Regions from separate parts of the Agathobaculum sp. Marseille-P7918 genome, predicted to be linked through region 2. Evidence: riboswitches for the same ligand, from Rfam matches in the RefSeq annotation. Region 2 holds a riboswitch; each other region holds the start of a gene.
What was found. A riboswitch is a leader RNA that binds a small molecule or an ion and turns the genes downstream of it on or off. The one in region 2 is predicted to bind FMN.
Positions count from the first base shown of each region.

Region 1 (4,901 bases), on a different contig from region 2:
GGAGCGAAATTCCGTAAACGCCAACGCAATGCTGAGCAAAAAGACCAGCATATCCGTAATGGGAACGGCATATAAAGCGCCATCCAGACCAAAACTGCGGGAGAGCAGCAACGCCAGCGGAATCAGAAACACCCCTTGCCGTACCAGCGGAATCATCAGCGAGTGCACAGGTTTGCCGATGCTCTGAAAAAAGGATGCCGTAGTCATATGCAGACCGTAGAGGAAAAAGGCCATCATATAAATTCGGAAAATGTGAGCGGTGCAATCCAGATACAGAGGATTATCCGAGACAAAGAGCATACCGATTTGCCGGGGGAGCACCATGAAAACCAGAAAGCATACAGCGGAAATGATGAGCGCAATCCGGCTGGCCAGCAGGTATGTCTGATGTACCCGCGTGTAGTGTTTGGCGCCGAAGTTAAAGCCGTTGATGGGCTGTACAGCGGAGGAGACGCCCACAAACATTGAATGAGCAATTTGGTATACCTTCATCATCATGCCGTAGACCGAAAGGGCGATGTCGCTGCCAAAGGCGCTCAATGCACCATACTGACGCATCAGGTTGTTCATGGTGATCTGTACCAGCGCCATCATCGTCTGCGTCAGCAGGCTGGGAAACCCCAACGCAACGATACGTCCGGTCAATGCAGGCGTGGGGCACAGATCGGGTTTGCGAATGCGGACGGTACGCATATGGCGCAGATAAAAGAGGCACATACAGCCGGCAGCTGTCTGTCCCACCGCTGTGGCGATACCGGCGCCCACCACACCCATTTGCAGCGGGAAAATGAAAATGGGATCCAGAATCAGGTTGATAACAGCGCCCACGATCATACATTTCATGGTGTACTGGGGAGCGCCATCCGCACGGATGATGGCGGTGAATGCAGGGCACATCAGCTGGAACGGTACGCCCCATGCGATCGCCCGCAGATAGGAGACTGCCTGCGTATAAGCGGTTTCCGTGACGCCGCACAGAATCACCAGCTGCGGGGCGAAGATAGCAAACACCAGCGCGCAAAGGATGCCGCTGCCGACAATTAAAGTCAGTGCGTGCGACATGGTCGCATCTGCTGTTTGCTGCTGCTTGCGGCCCAGGCACAGACTGATATTGGCCGCGGCCCCATCCCCCAGCAGCAGCGAGATTGCGTTTACCAGAATCATGAGCGGAAACGCGACATTGGTAGCTGTCATGCCGGTGATGCCAACGCCTTGCCCGACAAAAATCTGATCAACGATGTTGTAAAGGTAATTGACCATGAGTGTCAGTGCTGTGGGGATAGAATATCGCACTAACAGCGCGGAGATCGGCTCTGTTTCCAGCGGGTTTGCGTTTTGTACCGGTTTATTCATGGCGACAGCCTCCTCTTGTGGTTCCCTGCCGCCGGATAAGCCGGATAAATCGTAAAGCAGCCGTTGATTGCCATCCAACGGATGCAATACCGGCTGCTTCGTGTTCTTTCATCGTGCACGAGAAGCTGCCGGTGCTGCCGGCGGCTTTCTTCTCCCATCCAGACCTGACTGTTGGCCCCGGGATTGCACCGGGTTAGCTTGCGCTCGCGGGCTTTGACCGCCAGTAGAGAATACTCTCGTTTCCGAAGAAAGGAATATACAATTTTATAAGGCCATTATAGCAGAAAATCCTGCCCTGTCAATCGCTTGAAGACCAATTTTTTTGCAGAAATATTGTGCGTTATGGATGGCCGGTCGGCGGAGATACAAGTTGGGGATACGCCGCCTGCAGTATCACTCATTGCCAGCCGTCTGAGCCGAACTGTTCCACATTTTCCGCTGTAATTAACTCGACCGGCACAATGATTTCGCTTTCATAGGCTTGTCCGGACAGAATCTGGTATATGACCTGCGCTGTCGTCTGTCCGATCTGAATAGGAGATTGGGCGACCGTTGCTGTCATCACACCCTCAAAAATCATATTTTTGGCTTCGGGAGCACCGTCTACGCCATAAACCAGTGTGCGCTCCAGTAAATGACGCTCCTCCAGTGCAGCCATCGCCCCCAATGCTGTCGGATCGTTGAGCGCCATCACTACATCAATCGTCGGATCGGCATCCAGCAGGCCGTCCAGCGCCGGCATGGCAAGCTCCAGCTGACCGTCGCTGCTTGCGCGGCCGGCAATCTGATACTGCGGATGCGCGGCGATGGTGTCGCAAAACCCTCGAATGCGGTCGACCGCCGACTGGGCGGTCGGGTGCTCCAGAAGGGCGATGCGCGCGGAATCACGCGTGCTCATCAGATGCTCGGCGCATAATACGCCCGCGCCATAATTGTCTGAAGCAATCGTGCAGGCAACCAGTGAGGGATCGCTCACCTGCGAATCCACAATCACAACCGGAACATCTGCCTCCCGCGCTTCCTCCAGTGCAGGACGAATCTGCTGAAAATCCACCGGGTTAATCACAAGCAGATCGATTCCACCCGCAAGCAGTTCGTGAATCTGGTCGTTTTGCTTCTCCTGATCGAGTGCAGGGTCGCGCGTGAGCAGGATATCGCCGCGGCTTTCGATCATCAACCGCAGTTCCTCGTCAATGACGCTGTAGAACGGATTGTTCATTGTCATATAGGTTGCGCCGATACGCAGCGGTGTCTCCTGCTGTTCTTTCCATGCGCCCAGCGTCAGGCACAGCCATGCCGCCAGCACGACGCCGCACACAGCAAGAAACAGTCGTCTCCATTTCATCGCCAGCCCCCCTTACTGGTTTTATCATATCATATTAGGGGAGTCATGAAAACGCTTTTTTGCCGGTTCTGAACAGGACGACGATTCTTTTCCGGAGAGGTTTTACACATATTATTTGCGGCCTGCGGTGAACGACGCGCTATTTCACCGGACAGGCTGCGGGTATCCGCCTGCTGTTTTTGCATCTGATCTGATATGTTGTTTGATCTTGTGCAGGATATATATTATAATTTATGCATAGGAAACCCGTTCCACAGCGCAGCACGGCAGGAAAAAAGGCGACTGTCTGCGGCAGAAGAAAGACAAGGCTTGACGGGGAAAAGGGGGCTGCTGGCATGTCGGATGGACCGGCCAATCGCGAGATGCAGACGGACGAGAGCCTGACCCTGCTGCGGCAGGGGACGCTGCTCATCAATCTGGCACTCTGCGCGTTCCTCGGTGCGGTTTTTGTGCTGACGCCACTGCGTGCGGTGCAGCGAGCCGAGGGTGTGAGCTTTTTGCAGGGGCTGAGTATTTTACCGGCTGCTCCGTGGAGCGTGTCTTTTGCGGCGCTTAGTTTACTTGCGTTTGTCGCGGTCGACTTTGCATATCGGCGCGGCAGGCTGGGAAACGGCCGTATCGTGTTTTGGTTGGAACCGGGAGTCGCCCTGCTTGTGATTCTGGCGCTGCATCTGGACTATAACGGCCTGCTGCTGCTCGCCGTGGTCAATCTGGTGGATAGTCTGCATGGGCGCGGGCGTATGCTGTTTCTCGGCGCGATGACCTCGCTCTATCTGCTGACCAGTCTGGATGTTTTGCAATCCGGCTTGGGTATGGTTTCGGTATCCGAATATCTTGCCTATTATGAGGGACAGCCGCGGCAGCTCATGCAGACAGCCATTGGTCTGCTCAGTGCGCTCAATCTGATTTTGTTTATCGGCTATATGGTGATTCTGGTCGGCAGGCGGACGGAAGAAAACGCGGCTATCCGCCGACTCAACGGAGAACTGGCGCGGGCGAATGATAAGCTGTCTGTCCTCAACGGTCAGCTCAAGGAATATGCGGCGGAAAGCGAGCGCATGGCGGAGACCCGAGAACGCAACCGTCTGGCGCGCGAGATTCACGATACGCTCGGCCACGCGCTGACCGGCATCACCGCCGGTGCGGATGCCTGTATTGAAATGATGGATATTTCGCCGGATATGGCGCGCAAGCAGATGGAACTCATTGCGAAAACCGCTCGTGCGGGCATGAATGAGGTGCGCCGTTCGGTCAGTGCGCTCAGACCGGATGCGCTCGAGCGGTTTCGCTTGTCCGAGGCGCTTGACAAGCTGTGCAGCGAGATGCAGCAGACTTCACATGCGGATATTCGGCTGAATGTGCAGCCGACGGATATGCGTCTTTCACAGGACGAGGAGGATGCGGTCTATCGGATTGTACAGGAAAGCGTGACCAATGCCATCCGGCATGGGCATGCGACCGAAATTGACGTGTCCCTGTCCTGTCAGGAGCGCTGCATGACGATTGTAGTGCAGGATAACGGTATCGGCTGCGCAAAAATCGAACAAGGCTTTGGGCTGCGTCACATGCGGGAGCGGCTGCGGCTGCTCGGCGGCAGCCTGCGCGTGAACGGAGAGAACGGGTTCCGGATAGAGGCTTCCATACCGCTTCGATGGGGGGATGAAATATGATCCGTGTATTGATTGCAGACGATCAGGAGTTGATCCGTCAGAGCCTGAGCTTTGTGCTGGATGCGCAGGCAGATATCGCCATGGTGGGCACAGCATCCAACGGACGTGAGGCGATTGAACTGGTCCGCAAGGAAAAACCGGATGTGGTGCTCATGGATATCCGCATGCCCGAGGTGGACGGTGTGGAATGCACGCGGCTGATTAAAGCCGCCTATCCGCAAATCAAGGTCATTATCCTGACCACATTTGACGATGATGAGTATGTATTCGGTGCGCTGCGTTACGGTGCGTCCGGTTATCTGCTCAAGGGCGTTTCGGTCAGCGAACTGGCAAATGCGGTACGTGAGGTGGTGCGCGGCGGCTCGATCATCATGCCCGGCGTGGCATCCAAGGCACTGGATATGTTTGCGCGCATGGCGCGCGGCAGCATGCAGATTCCGGTGGATACACAGCAGACCGCTGCTTTGCAGGAAAACGAATGGCGGGTCATCCGCGAGGTTGGCTGCGGCAAATCCAACAAGGAGATTGCGGCG
Region 1 is NZ_CAXTXI010000010.1:13,680-18,580, forward strand. It holds gene ACESSO_RS12735 (MATE family efflux transporter) at 1-1,353, opposite strand, end outside; FMN riboswitch at 1,496-1,607, opposite strand; gene ACESSO_RS12740 (sugar ABC transporter substrate-binding protein) at 1,751-2,698, opposite strand; gene ACESSO_RS12745 (sensor histidine kinase) at 3,034-4,368, shown strand; gene ACESSO_RS12750 (response regulator) at 4,365-4,901, shown strand, end outside.
Region 1: it holds a riboswitch for FMN, as region 2 does, so the genes downstream of both, ACESSO_RS12735 (MATE family efflux transporter) here and ribD (bifunctional diaminohydroxyphosphoribosylaminopyrimidine deaminase/5-amino-6-(5-phosphoribosylamino)uracil reductase RibD) in region 2, are expected to answer to the same signal.

Region 2 (4,901 bases):
ATTGGTCAACAGACGCAGCTCCTTTGCGCCAAGGTCCTGCAAAATCTGTGCGCCGATCCAGTATTCGCGCAGGTCGGGTGCAAAGCCGAGTTTGACGTTGGCTTCGACGGTATCCCAGCCCTGTTCCTGTAGCTCGTATGCCTTGAGCTTGTTGATAAGACCGATGCCGCGGCCCTCCTGCCGCATATAGAGCAGCACGCCGCGTCCTTCGCGATCGATTTGCTGCATGGCGGCTGCAAGCTGCTGGCCGCAGTCGCAGCGGCGAGAGCCGAACACGTCGCCTGTCAGGCATTCCGAATGCACACGGCACAACAGGTTTTTGCCGTCTCCGATGTCTCCCTTGACCAGTGCCACATGATGCTCGCCGGTCAGGTCGTTGATGTAACCGTAAATCTGGAACTCACCGAAGCGGGTCGGCAGCTTGGCGCAGGCCTCACGCACGACATGTTTGTCGTGGCGGCGGCAGTAATCCTGCAGCGCTTTGATTGTGATGACCTTAAGCCCCCACTTCGCCGCATGTTCAAGCAGCTCAGTTGTGCGCATCATCGTGCCGTCGTCGCGCATGATTTCGCAGCACAGGCCGCATTCTTCCAGCCCCGCCAGTCGGCACAGGTCAACGGTTGCCTCGGTGTGTCCGTTGCGGGTAAGCACGCCACCATAGCGTGATACCAACGGAAAGACATGGCCGGGACGACGCAGATCTGACGGTTTGGAGTTGGGATCGGCGCACATGCGGCAGGTGTAGCCGCGCTCCTCTGCAGAAATGCCAGTGGTGGTTTCCACATGGTCTACCGAGACGGTGAATGCAGTCTGATGGTTGTCGGTGTTGACCTTGACCATTTGTTCCAGCCCCAGCCGCTGCGCCACGGCTTCGCTCATCGGCGTGCAGATTAGGCCCTTGGCATATGTCGCCATAAAGTTGACATTCTCAGTAGTGGCGAACTGGGCGGCGCAAATCATGTCGCCTTCGTTTTCACGGTCGGGGTCGTCGATGGAGATGATGATGCGGCCGGCGCGCAGTTCATCCAGCGCCTCTTCGACCGTGCAATATTGCTGTTTCATATGGATTGTCCTCCTTTTATTTTTTTTTAGAACCCATGTTGGGCCAGAAATTCCATAGTGATACTGCTTGAAGCGGATTTTTCAGCCGGTGAATACGGTGTAAGCAGCTTTTCGACATATTTTCCGATAACGTCGCACTCCAGATTGACCGTCTCACCCGGCTTTTTGTCCAGCAGGATGGTCTGCGCGCCTGTGTGTGGGATGATGGATACCGAAAAACCGGTCTGGTCCACCGCCGCAACCGTCAGACTTACGCCGTCAATTGCAATCGAGCCTTTTTCCACGATATATCGCAGCAGGGAAGCGGAGGTGTGCACAGTCACCCAAACCGCGTTGTCCTCGCGCTTTTGGGATGCAATTGTGCCGGTGCCGTCGATGTGACCGGAAACAATGTGTCCGCCGAAGCGACCGTTCAGGGGCATGGCGCGCTCAAGATTGACCGGTGAGCCGCTTTGCAGTGCGCCGAGGCTAGAGCGCCGCAGCGACTCGGCCATGACGTCTGCGCTGAAGCTGTCCGCCGTCATCGCGACAACGGTCAGACACACGCCGTTGGTGGCGATGCTGTCGCCGAGCTTGGTGCCTTCCAGCACGGTTTTCGCCGCGATGGTGAGTCTTGCGCCCGCGGCGCCGCGCTCGATACGGCGTACGGTGCCGATTTCCTCAATGATACCGGTAAACATATTACAGCACCCCCTCGAGCAGGAAGTCCGCACCCAGCGGCGTGACAGTTGCGTTTTTGAGTGTCAAAGCGTCTGACATATGGGCGAAACCTGTGCCGCCGAGCGGGGTTTTGGCGGTACTGCCGCCAATCAGTTTGGGTGCGATATAAGCCTGCACTTTATGGACGATACCTGCCTCAAGCGCTGCAAACGCCAGCTCTGCGCCTCCTTCAAGCAGGATGCTGTCCAGACCGCGCGCAGCAAGCTGATGCATCAGGTCGTTCAAGTCCACTTTGCCGTTTTGTGCCTTGCACAGCAATAGGTGTGCGCCTGCTTTTTTGAGTGCCGTGGCGCGTTCGTTCCATTCGGTCACGGCGATGACCGTGTCGGTGTCGTGCGCGGTGCGAATGAGTTGGGAGTCCAGCGGCGTGCGCGCGTGACTGTCACAGACAATGCGGCATGGGTTGTGTCCGTCCTCGATGCGGCAGGTGAGCAATGGGTCGTCTGCCAGCACGGTGCCGACGCCAACCATGATGCCGGATAGGCGTGCGCGTGTCTCGTGCACGTGACGGCGGGCGGCTTCGCCCGTTACCCAGCGGCTGTCGCCGGTGTACGCGGCAATCTTGCCGTCCAGCGTCATAGCATATTTGAGTACAACATACGGGGTTTTGTTTGTGATGAAGTGAAAGAATACCTCGTTGAGCTGGCGGCACTCGTTCTCACAGATGCCGGTTTCGACCGGAATGCCTGCATCCCGCAGAATCTGTGCTCCCTTGCCGGCAACAAGCGGGTTTGCGTCCAGACACCCGACGAATACACGACCGATGCGCTTTTCGAGAATGGCTTCTGTGCAGGGAGGGGTGCGGCCCCAGTGGCAGCATGGCTCAAGCGTAACGTATAAGTCTGCGCCTGCCGGGTCCTCCGTGCAGTTTTTCAGCGCGTTGCGTTCAGCGTGCAGGCCGCCGCAGTATTCATGCCAGCCTTCGCCGATGATGCGTCCGTCTTTAACGATGACGCAGCCGACCATTGGGTTAGGGCTGACGTGTCCTGCGCCGCGTTTGGCCAGTTCAAGTGCGCGGCGCATATAAGATTCCGTTTGGTTTTGCAATCGGATCACCTCGCCAAAACAGCCTGTTACGGGCTGTAAAATGAAAAATCGCCCCGAAAGCAGATGCTTCGGGGCGAAACGTCATAAAAATAAAAAATCTGAAACACAAAATGTGTTTCAGAACAGCAAACAAGCGAAAACGGAACAAAATCCGTTTTTCGCGCATTCTTCTTTCATCCAGACTATACTGTCGGCTTCGGAGTTTCACCGAATCATGCATTCGCTTTGAAAAAGCGTCCGCTCGCGGGCTGTACCGCCGGTAGGGAATTGCACCCTGCCCTGAAGAATCCTGATATTCGGTTTTAGCACAGCAGTTAAATGCTTTGCTGAACACAGTATATACCCGCAAGAACAAGAATGCAAGCATTTTATGAAAAAATATGCAGAGGCGGCCTTGGCCGCCCCTGCATTTGGGAAGAGTATAAAGAAAAGAGAAAAGAATGTGGCTTATCTACATTTTTATCATAGCGTAGTCACATCAAATCCGGAGCAAAAGAAAATCAAATTTGTGCAAAAAAACAGAACAAGGGCAGGGAGCCGGTAAACCGGAAAAGAACGCTTGTGAGACAGGCGGGAACGTGCTATAATATTTCCATATTGCTATTATGGAACAGATAAGGAGCTTTCGGGGTGAAAAATCGCGAGCAAATTCGTAATTTTTCCATTATTGCGCACATCGACCACGGTAAGTCCACGCTTGCCGACCGCCTGCTTGAGCAGTGCAAAGCGGTATCTCAGCGCGAGATGGAGGAGCAGTTACTCGACAATATGGATCTGGAGCGCGAACGCGGCATCACGATTAAGGCGCGCGCCGTGCGTATGGAATATGAGGCGGACGACGGCAAAACCTATGAGATGAATCTCATCGACACGCCGGGGCATGTTGACTTCAATTACGAGGTCTCTCGTTCGCTGGCTGCGTGCGAGGGTGCGCTGCTGGTTGTGGATGCGGCGCAGGGCATCGAGGCGCAGACGTTGGGCAACACCTATCTTGCGATTGACGCGGGGTTGGAGGTTGTGCCGGTTATCAATAAGATTGACCTGCCGGCTGCGGACGCGCCGCGCGTCAAGCAGGAGATTGAGGATATCATCGGCATCCCGGCTGAGGACAGCCCGGAGATTTCCGCCAAAATGAATATTAACATTCATTCCGTGCTTGAGCGCATCGTGTCGGACATCCCCGCGCCGACGGGCGATCCGGATGCACCGCTGCGCGCACTGATATTTGACAGCCAGTACGACCCTTATAAAGGCGTTATCGTCTATATGCGCCTGATGGAGGGCTGTATCCGTCCGGGGATGAAGGTCAAAATGATGGCGACCGGCGCGACGTTTCAGGTGCTCGAATGCGGCTACATGCTGCCGCTCGGGCTATCCCCGCAGCAGGAGCTGTGCGCGGGTGAGGTCGGTTACTTTACCGCATCCATCAAGACCGTATCCGACACTCGCGTCGGCGACACGGTCACCGAGGCTGAACGCCCGACGGCGGAGGCCCTACCGGGTTATCGTCCCGCGCGGCCGATGGTGTTCTGCGGTATTTACACCGAGGATGGTTCCAAATACCCCGATCTGCGCGATGCACTGGAGAAATTGCAGCTCAACGATGCGGCGCTGTCCTTCGAGCCGGAAAGCTCGGTAGCGCTGGGCTTCGGTTTCCGCTGCGGGTTCCTCGGCATGCTGCACATGGAGGTCATTCAGGAGCGACTGGAGCGTGAGTTCGACCTCGATTTGGTCACGACGCTGCCGAGCGTGGTCTATGAAATTGTCAAGACCGACGGCACGGTTGTCCAGTGCGACAACCCGCATGATTATCCCGATCCGGGTCTCATTGAGGAGGCGCGTGAGCCGTTTGTCAAGGCGACCATCATGACGCCGCAGGAATATGTCGGCAACATCATGCCGATGTGTCAGGAGCGGCGCGGCATATTTAAAGACATGCAGTATCTGGATGCCAATCTGGTAGAGCTGCACTATGAAATGCCGATAAACGAAATTATTTACGACTTTTTTGACGCGCTCAAGGCACGCACTCGCGGCTACGCTTCGCTGGACTACGAGTTTCTTGATTACCG
Region 2 is NZ_CAXTXI010000005.1:58,235-63,135, forward strand. It holds gene ACESSO_RS08730 (bifunctional 3,4-dihydroxy-2-butanone-4-phosphate synthase/GTP cyclohydrolase II) at 1-1,062, opposite strand, end outside; gene ACESSO_RS08735 (riboflavin synthase) at 1,089-1,742, opposite strand; gene ribD (bifunctional diaminohydroxyphosphoribosylaminopyrimidine deaminase/5-amino-6-(5-phosphoribosylamino)uracil reductase RibD) at 1,744-2,805, opposite strand; FMN riboswitch at 2,991-3,120, opposite strand; gene ACESSO_RS08745 (hypothetical protein) at 3,200-3,373, shown strand; gene lepA (translation elongation factor 4) at 3,460-4,901, shown strand, end outside.

Region 3 (4,901 bases), on a different contig from region 2:
TTGGTTTTCTGGTTGCGTTTTGTTATTTGATTTTCGGACGCAGGCTGGGAACCTATCTATCGGTTCCACTCATTCTTCTGTTTGTACCGATTGCAGGTGCGTCGCCATCAGTGATTCGTGCTGCGATTATGTATTTAATTGCGGCTGGTGCGTTTATAACCAGACGAGAAGCGGATACACTGAATTCGCTGTTCGCAGCACTTGCCTTGCTGCTGATTCAGAACCCGTATGCAATTGCCGGCTTGAGCTTGCAGCTGTCTTTTGCAGCAACTCTTGGATTGGTTTTGCTTGCTGGAAAGATGCAGAAACGTATACTGCATCTGTTTCATAAGCTGCCGAAACCTCTTCACAAACTGCTGTCTTTTTTCGTAGGTGCCTTATCTTGTACTGTTTGTGCAACTATTTTTACCGCACCGATTCTGCTTTCTTCTTTCGGCTATATTTCAATCCTATCTGTTCTCAGTAACTTATTAGTGGTTGGCGTAACTGCCGTATGCTTTATTGCGGGTTTTTTCATTTGTGTGGCTTCAGCGATTTGTCCGGCCGTAGTGCCTGCTTTATCCGTAGTCACGCAGCCGCCGCTGCATTATATTTTGTGGATGGCCGAGCGCGTATCAAATCTTCCGTACGGAATGGTAAACTGGAGCGATGGTTTTGGACTTGCAGCACTATTTCTTTGTTTTGCGGTGATCCTTTTCTGGCTGGTGATGGGTAGCCGAATTAAATGGAAAGTTGTTTTGCCGATGGTTTGCTTGTGCTTAATCGTCCTCAGCGGCATGAGCACTTATCAATATCAGCGAACCTATCGCGTGACCTATTTACCATGTGGCACAGGACAAGCTATTCTGGTTTCTGATACAACGCATGCAACACTAATCGACTGCGCTGGCGATGGTGGATATCGTGATGCCGCACAGCTGGTAGAGGAATGGATGCGTTATCATAATATTGACCACATTGACACTTTAATTTTAACAGCAGTGGATAAGGGACATGCGCGTGATTTGCCTGCACTGCTGCAAGCGGTTTCTGTAAATCAGATTCTGATGCCTGCTGGATGCAAGGCAACAAAGTATAATACGGATTTGCTGGAGCTTTGCGGCCAAGTTGGTGCGCAGGAAATCAATCAGTCTGAGGTACTGGACACTGGTGCGGCACCGATCACCGTTTTTTCGGTAGCAGATGGAAAACTGGGCGTGCAAATTGCGAACGAAATTTTGGTTCTGCACAGTCCGACGCAAAAGCAGTTGGCGGCCTTTCTGGAATCATCGTCAATTGCCGCCCCGGAGATTGTCCTTTCGCAGAGAAATATGGAGGACGACGAATTATTAACGCAGGCATTAAATACTATGGGTGCAGAGAGAATTATTGTGCAAGCTGGATTTGGTGAAGTTTTGTCTCAATATCATGGACTATCTGTAGAAAGTCCCTATGTAACCGGAGAAATTGTGCGGCAGTTTGTGAAGGAGTGAAAACATGCCACAGGAAAAGTCTAAATCCAACGGAAAGTCGCAGCTGCTTCAGGATTTGAAAAAAGGGACTTTTGCATCGCTTTATGTGATCTTCGGCGAGGAAAGCTATTTAAAAGAATATTACTTGCAGCAGCTCAGGGAGAAAGTCATTGATCCCACATTTGCGGATTTCAATCGGATTGAATTAGAGGGGAAGGGGCTGACTCCGGAACAGCTTACCGAGGCGGTAGACAGTTATCCTGCAATGTCGGAAAAGAAACTCATCATCGTGACAGATTTTGATTTGTTTAAACCGCCTGCTGCGTTCTCCGATATGCTGCCCGCATTACTGGAAGATTTACCAGACTATGTTTGTCTGGTGTTCTACTATGATATTTTAGATGGCAAACCAGACAAACGAACAAAGTTATATAAGACGCTGCAAAAGGTCGCTTGTTTTGTGGAGTTTACTCACATGGAAGAGCGTGAACTGGTTGCGTGGTTGGAGCGACGCGCCCGTGCGCTTGGTTGTGCCATCTCACCGGAGGATGCGTCGTATATGATTTTCCTTTGTGGAAATTCTATGACCAATTTGGCGGGAGAGATGGAGAAGGCTGCAGCTCATACCACTACGGGGGAAATCAAAAAATACAACATTGATGCGGTCTGTTCACCGATTTTGGATGCTGTGGTTTTTGATTTGACAGATGCTATAACAGTAGGAAAATTTGAACGCGCAGTATCTTTAGTAGGTGATTTGATTGCACAGAAGAACAATGAAGTGATGATTTTTACGACAATCACACGCCATATTCAGCGTTTATACGCGGCGAAGCTGTGCGCAGAAGCGCGTGGAGGAGAAAAACAGCTGATGGATATGATTGGCTCTAAATCTCCATATTACGCTAAGCAGTTACAAAACGCAGCACGACGTGTATCCCTAAAATGGTTGCGTCATGTTGCTTCTCTGTGCGCACAAACCGATGCAGCGCTAAAGGGCAGTGCGGTGGATCGTCAAAAGCAGATTGAATTAACGCTGTTGTCCATGGCATCCGCATTGAGGGAGGGCTAATGTGATACGAGTTCGTGAAGCAATTGTAGTAGAAGGTCGCTACGACGTGAATACAGTCCGTCAGGTTGTGGATGCAGTTGTGCTGGAAAGCGGGGGCTTTCGGATTTTTCATGATAAGGACCAGCTCCGCTTACTGCGAAAAATTGCGTTATCACGCGGCTTAATTGTGTTGACGGATAGCGATGGGGCTGGTTTTGTCATTCGCAATTATATAAAAGGGGCATTACCGCCTGGAAGTGTGAAGCAAGCCTATATTCCGGACGTTGTCGGCAAGGAGCGACGCAAACGTCATGGTTCAAAGGAAGGAAAACTCGGGGTAGAAGGGATGCGCCCAGAGGTTATTTTGGAGGCGTTGCGTCGTGCTGGCGCTACTTTTGAGGACGAAGTATCCTCTTCCGCACAGGATAAAAAGCCAATCAGCAAGGCAGATTTTTTTGCATGGGGATTATCCGGTCAGCCGAACAGCGTAAAACGTCGTACAGAAGTGCTCAAAGCATTGGATTTACCATCCCATATGACGGCCAATGCGCTATTGGAATTTATCAATGCAGTTTCTTCCCGAACTGAAATGGAAGAGATCATCCATAGAATATCAGCAGGGGATTGACAAGTATGGCAGATAAGCCTATAATGATATCATAAATAAATAGTTCTGTTTCAGGGCGGAGTGAAAGTCTCCACCGGCAGTATACGGGCAGTTTGTCCGATAGTCTGCGAGCCGAAAGGCATGATGGGTGTGAATCCCAACCGACGGTTATAGTCCGGATGAAAGAAACAGGTGTATTTCGGTACGTCTGCATGCCCTTGGATTGCTCCAAGGGCTTTTTGTTACCCAAACAAACAGAACTCCTTGCAAAGGAGAAGATACTCATGACGAAAACCAGTAAAATCACGTATACCGCAGTATTTGCGGCCATCGCTACCGTTTTAATGTATTTTGAATTTCCGATTCCGTTCATGCCGCCGTTTCTGAAGGTGGATCTGTCGGGGGCCGTTGTTTTGATTGGAGCATTCATCTTTGGCATTGGTCCGGCTATTACGATGATAGGTATCAAAGATCTGATTCATTTGACACAGAGCCAAACCGCAGGATCTGGTGAATTGGCAGATTTTTTGATGCTGTCAACGTTGGTTGTAATTGCTGTACTTATTTACCGTGCGCATAAGTCCAGAAAAATGGCGGCTGTAGGGTGTCTGTGCGGTTCTGTCGCCATGGCCGGTATGGGCATGCTGACGAATTACTGCTTGATTATCCCGTTTTATGTCAATGGAATGGGCTGGAATTTGGATGCTATTTTTGATATGTGCCGAGCGGTCAACCCCGCAATCAATGGAATGGGCGCATATCTTTTGTTGGGAATTTTGCCGTTTAATCTAATCAAAGGTGTGATTTTAACCATTATAACTATGGTTGCCTATAAGAAACTGAGTGTTTTCATCAAATCAAAGCAAATAGCAATTCATATGCGGCAAAAAGCCAACTAATAAATAAACAAATGGGGGACATGGACGGAAAAAACGTTTATGTCCCCTTGTTTTTATGATGGAGGTTGTAATGAATAGAAGAAAAAGATGGATACATGCAATTCTGCTGTGCGCGGTTGGCATTGGAATCGCCAGCTTGCAGTGTGGTTTGGTGACACGATATTATACGCTGGAAACCGATAAATTGAAAGAGGGGCAGGGGATGCGTCTTTTGATGCTTTCTGATTTGCACAGCTGCATTTACGGAGAGAATCAATGTCAGTTGATAGAGCGAGTTATCCGTGAGCAGCCGGATTGTATTTTGCTGTGTGGAGATATCGTAGATGATAAGATTCCTCGTGATGGAGCAGAACAATTATTGCAGCAAATTACCCAAATTGCACCTTGCTACTATGTATCGGGTAATCATGAATTCTGGAGCGGGCAAGCGGAAGATATATTTGATATGATTGAGCAATATGGTGTTCATGTTCTGCGTAACGACCAAGAAACCGTAACTATAAATGAAGTCAATTTCATACTGTGCGGTGTGGATGATCCTGCTTCAACAGGGACTCGACAGGCTCGCTCATACGGAGAGTCAGAAGAATATCGGCATACTTTATCACGGTTCCAAAATCTGGATACAAAGCAGTTGTGTGTGTTGCTGGCACATCGGCCTGAATATATCACAGAGTATGCAAAGTATCCGTTTGACTTGGTATTGTGCGGACACGCGCATGGTGGTCAATGGCGCATCCCATATCTGCTTAACGGCTTGATTGCACCCAATCAGGGATTTTTCCCGAAATATGCTGGCGGTCAATATACCTGTGGCAGCATGACTGAAATCGTTGGTCGCGGTTTGGCACGTGATTGGAAACCGCGATTGTTCAATCCACCGGAAATTGTAG
Region 3 is NZ_CAXTXI010000017.1:25,913-30,813, reverse strand. It holds gene ACESSO_RS16365 (ComEC/Rec2 family competence protein) at 1-1,472, shown strand, start outside; gene holA (DNA polymerase III subunit delta) at 1,477-2,523, shown strand; gene ACESSO_RS16355 (toprim domain-containing protein) at 2,525-3,130, shown strand; FMN riboswitch at 3,173-3,304, shown strand; gene ACESSO_RS16350 (ECF transporter S component) at 3,394-4,008, shown strand; gene ACESSO_RS16345 (metallophosphoesterase) at 4,064-4,901, shown strand, end outside.
Region 3: it holds a riboswitch for FMN, as region 2 does, so the genes downstream of both, ACESSO_RS16350 (ECF transporter S component) here and ribD (bifunctional diaminohydroxyphosphoribosylaminopyrimidine deaminase/5-amino-6-(5-phosphoribosylamino)uracil reductase RibD) in region 2, are expected to answer to the same signal.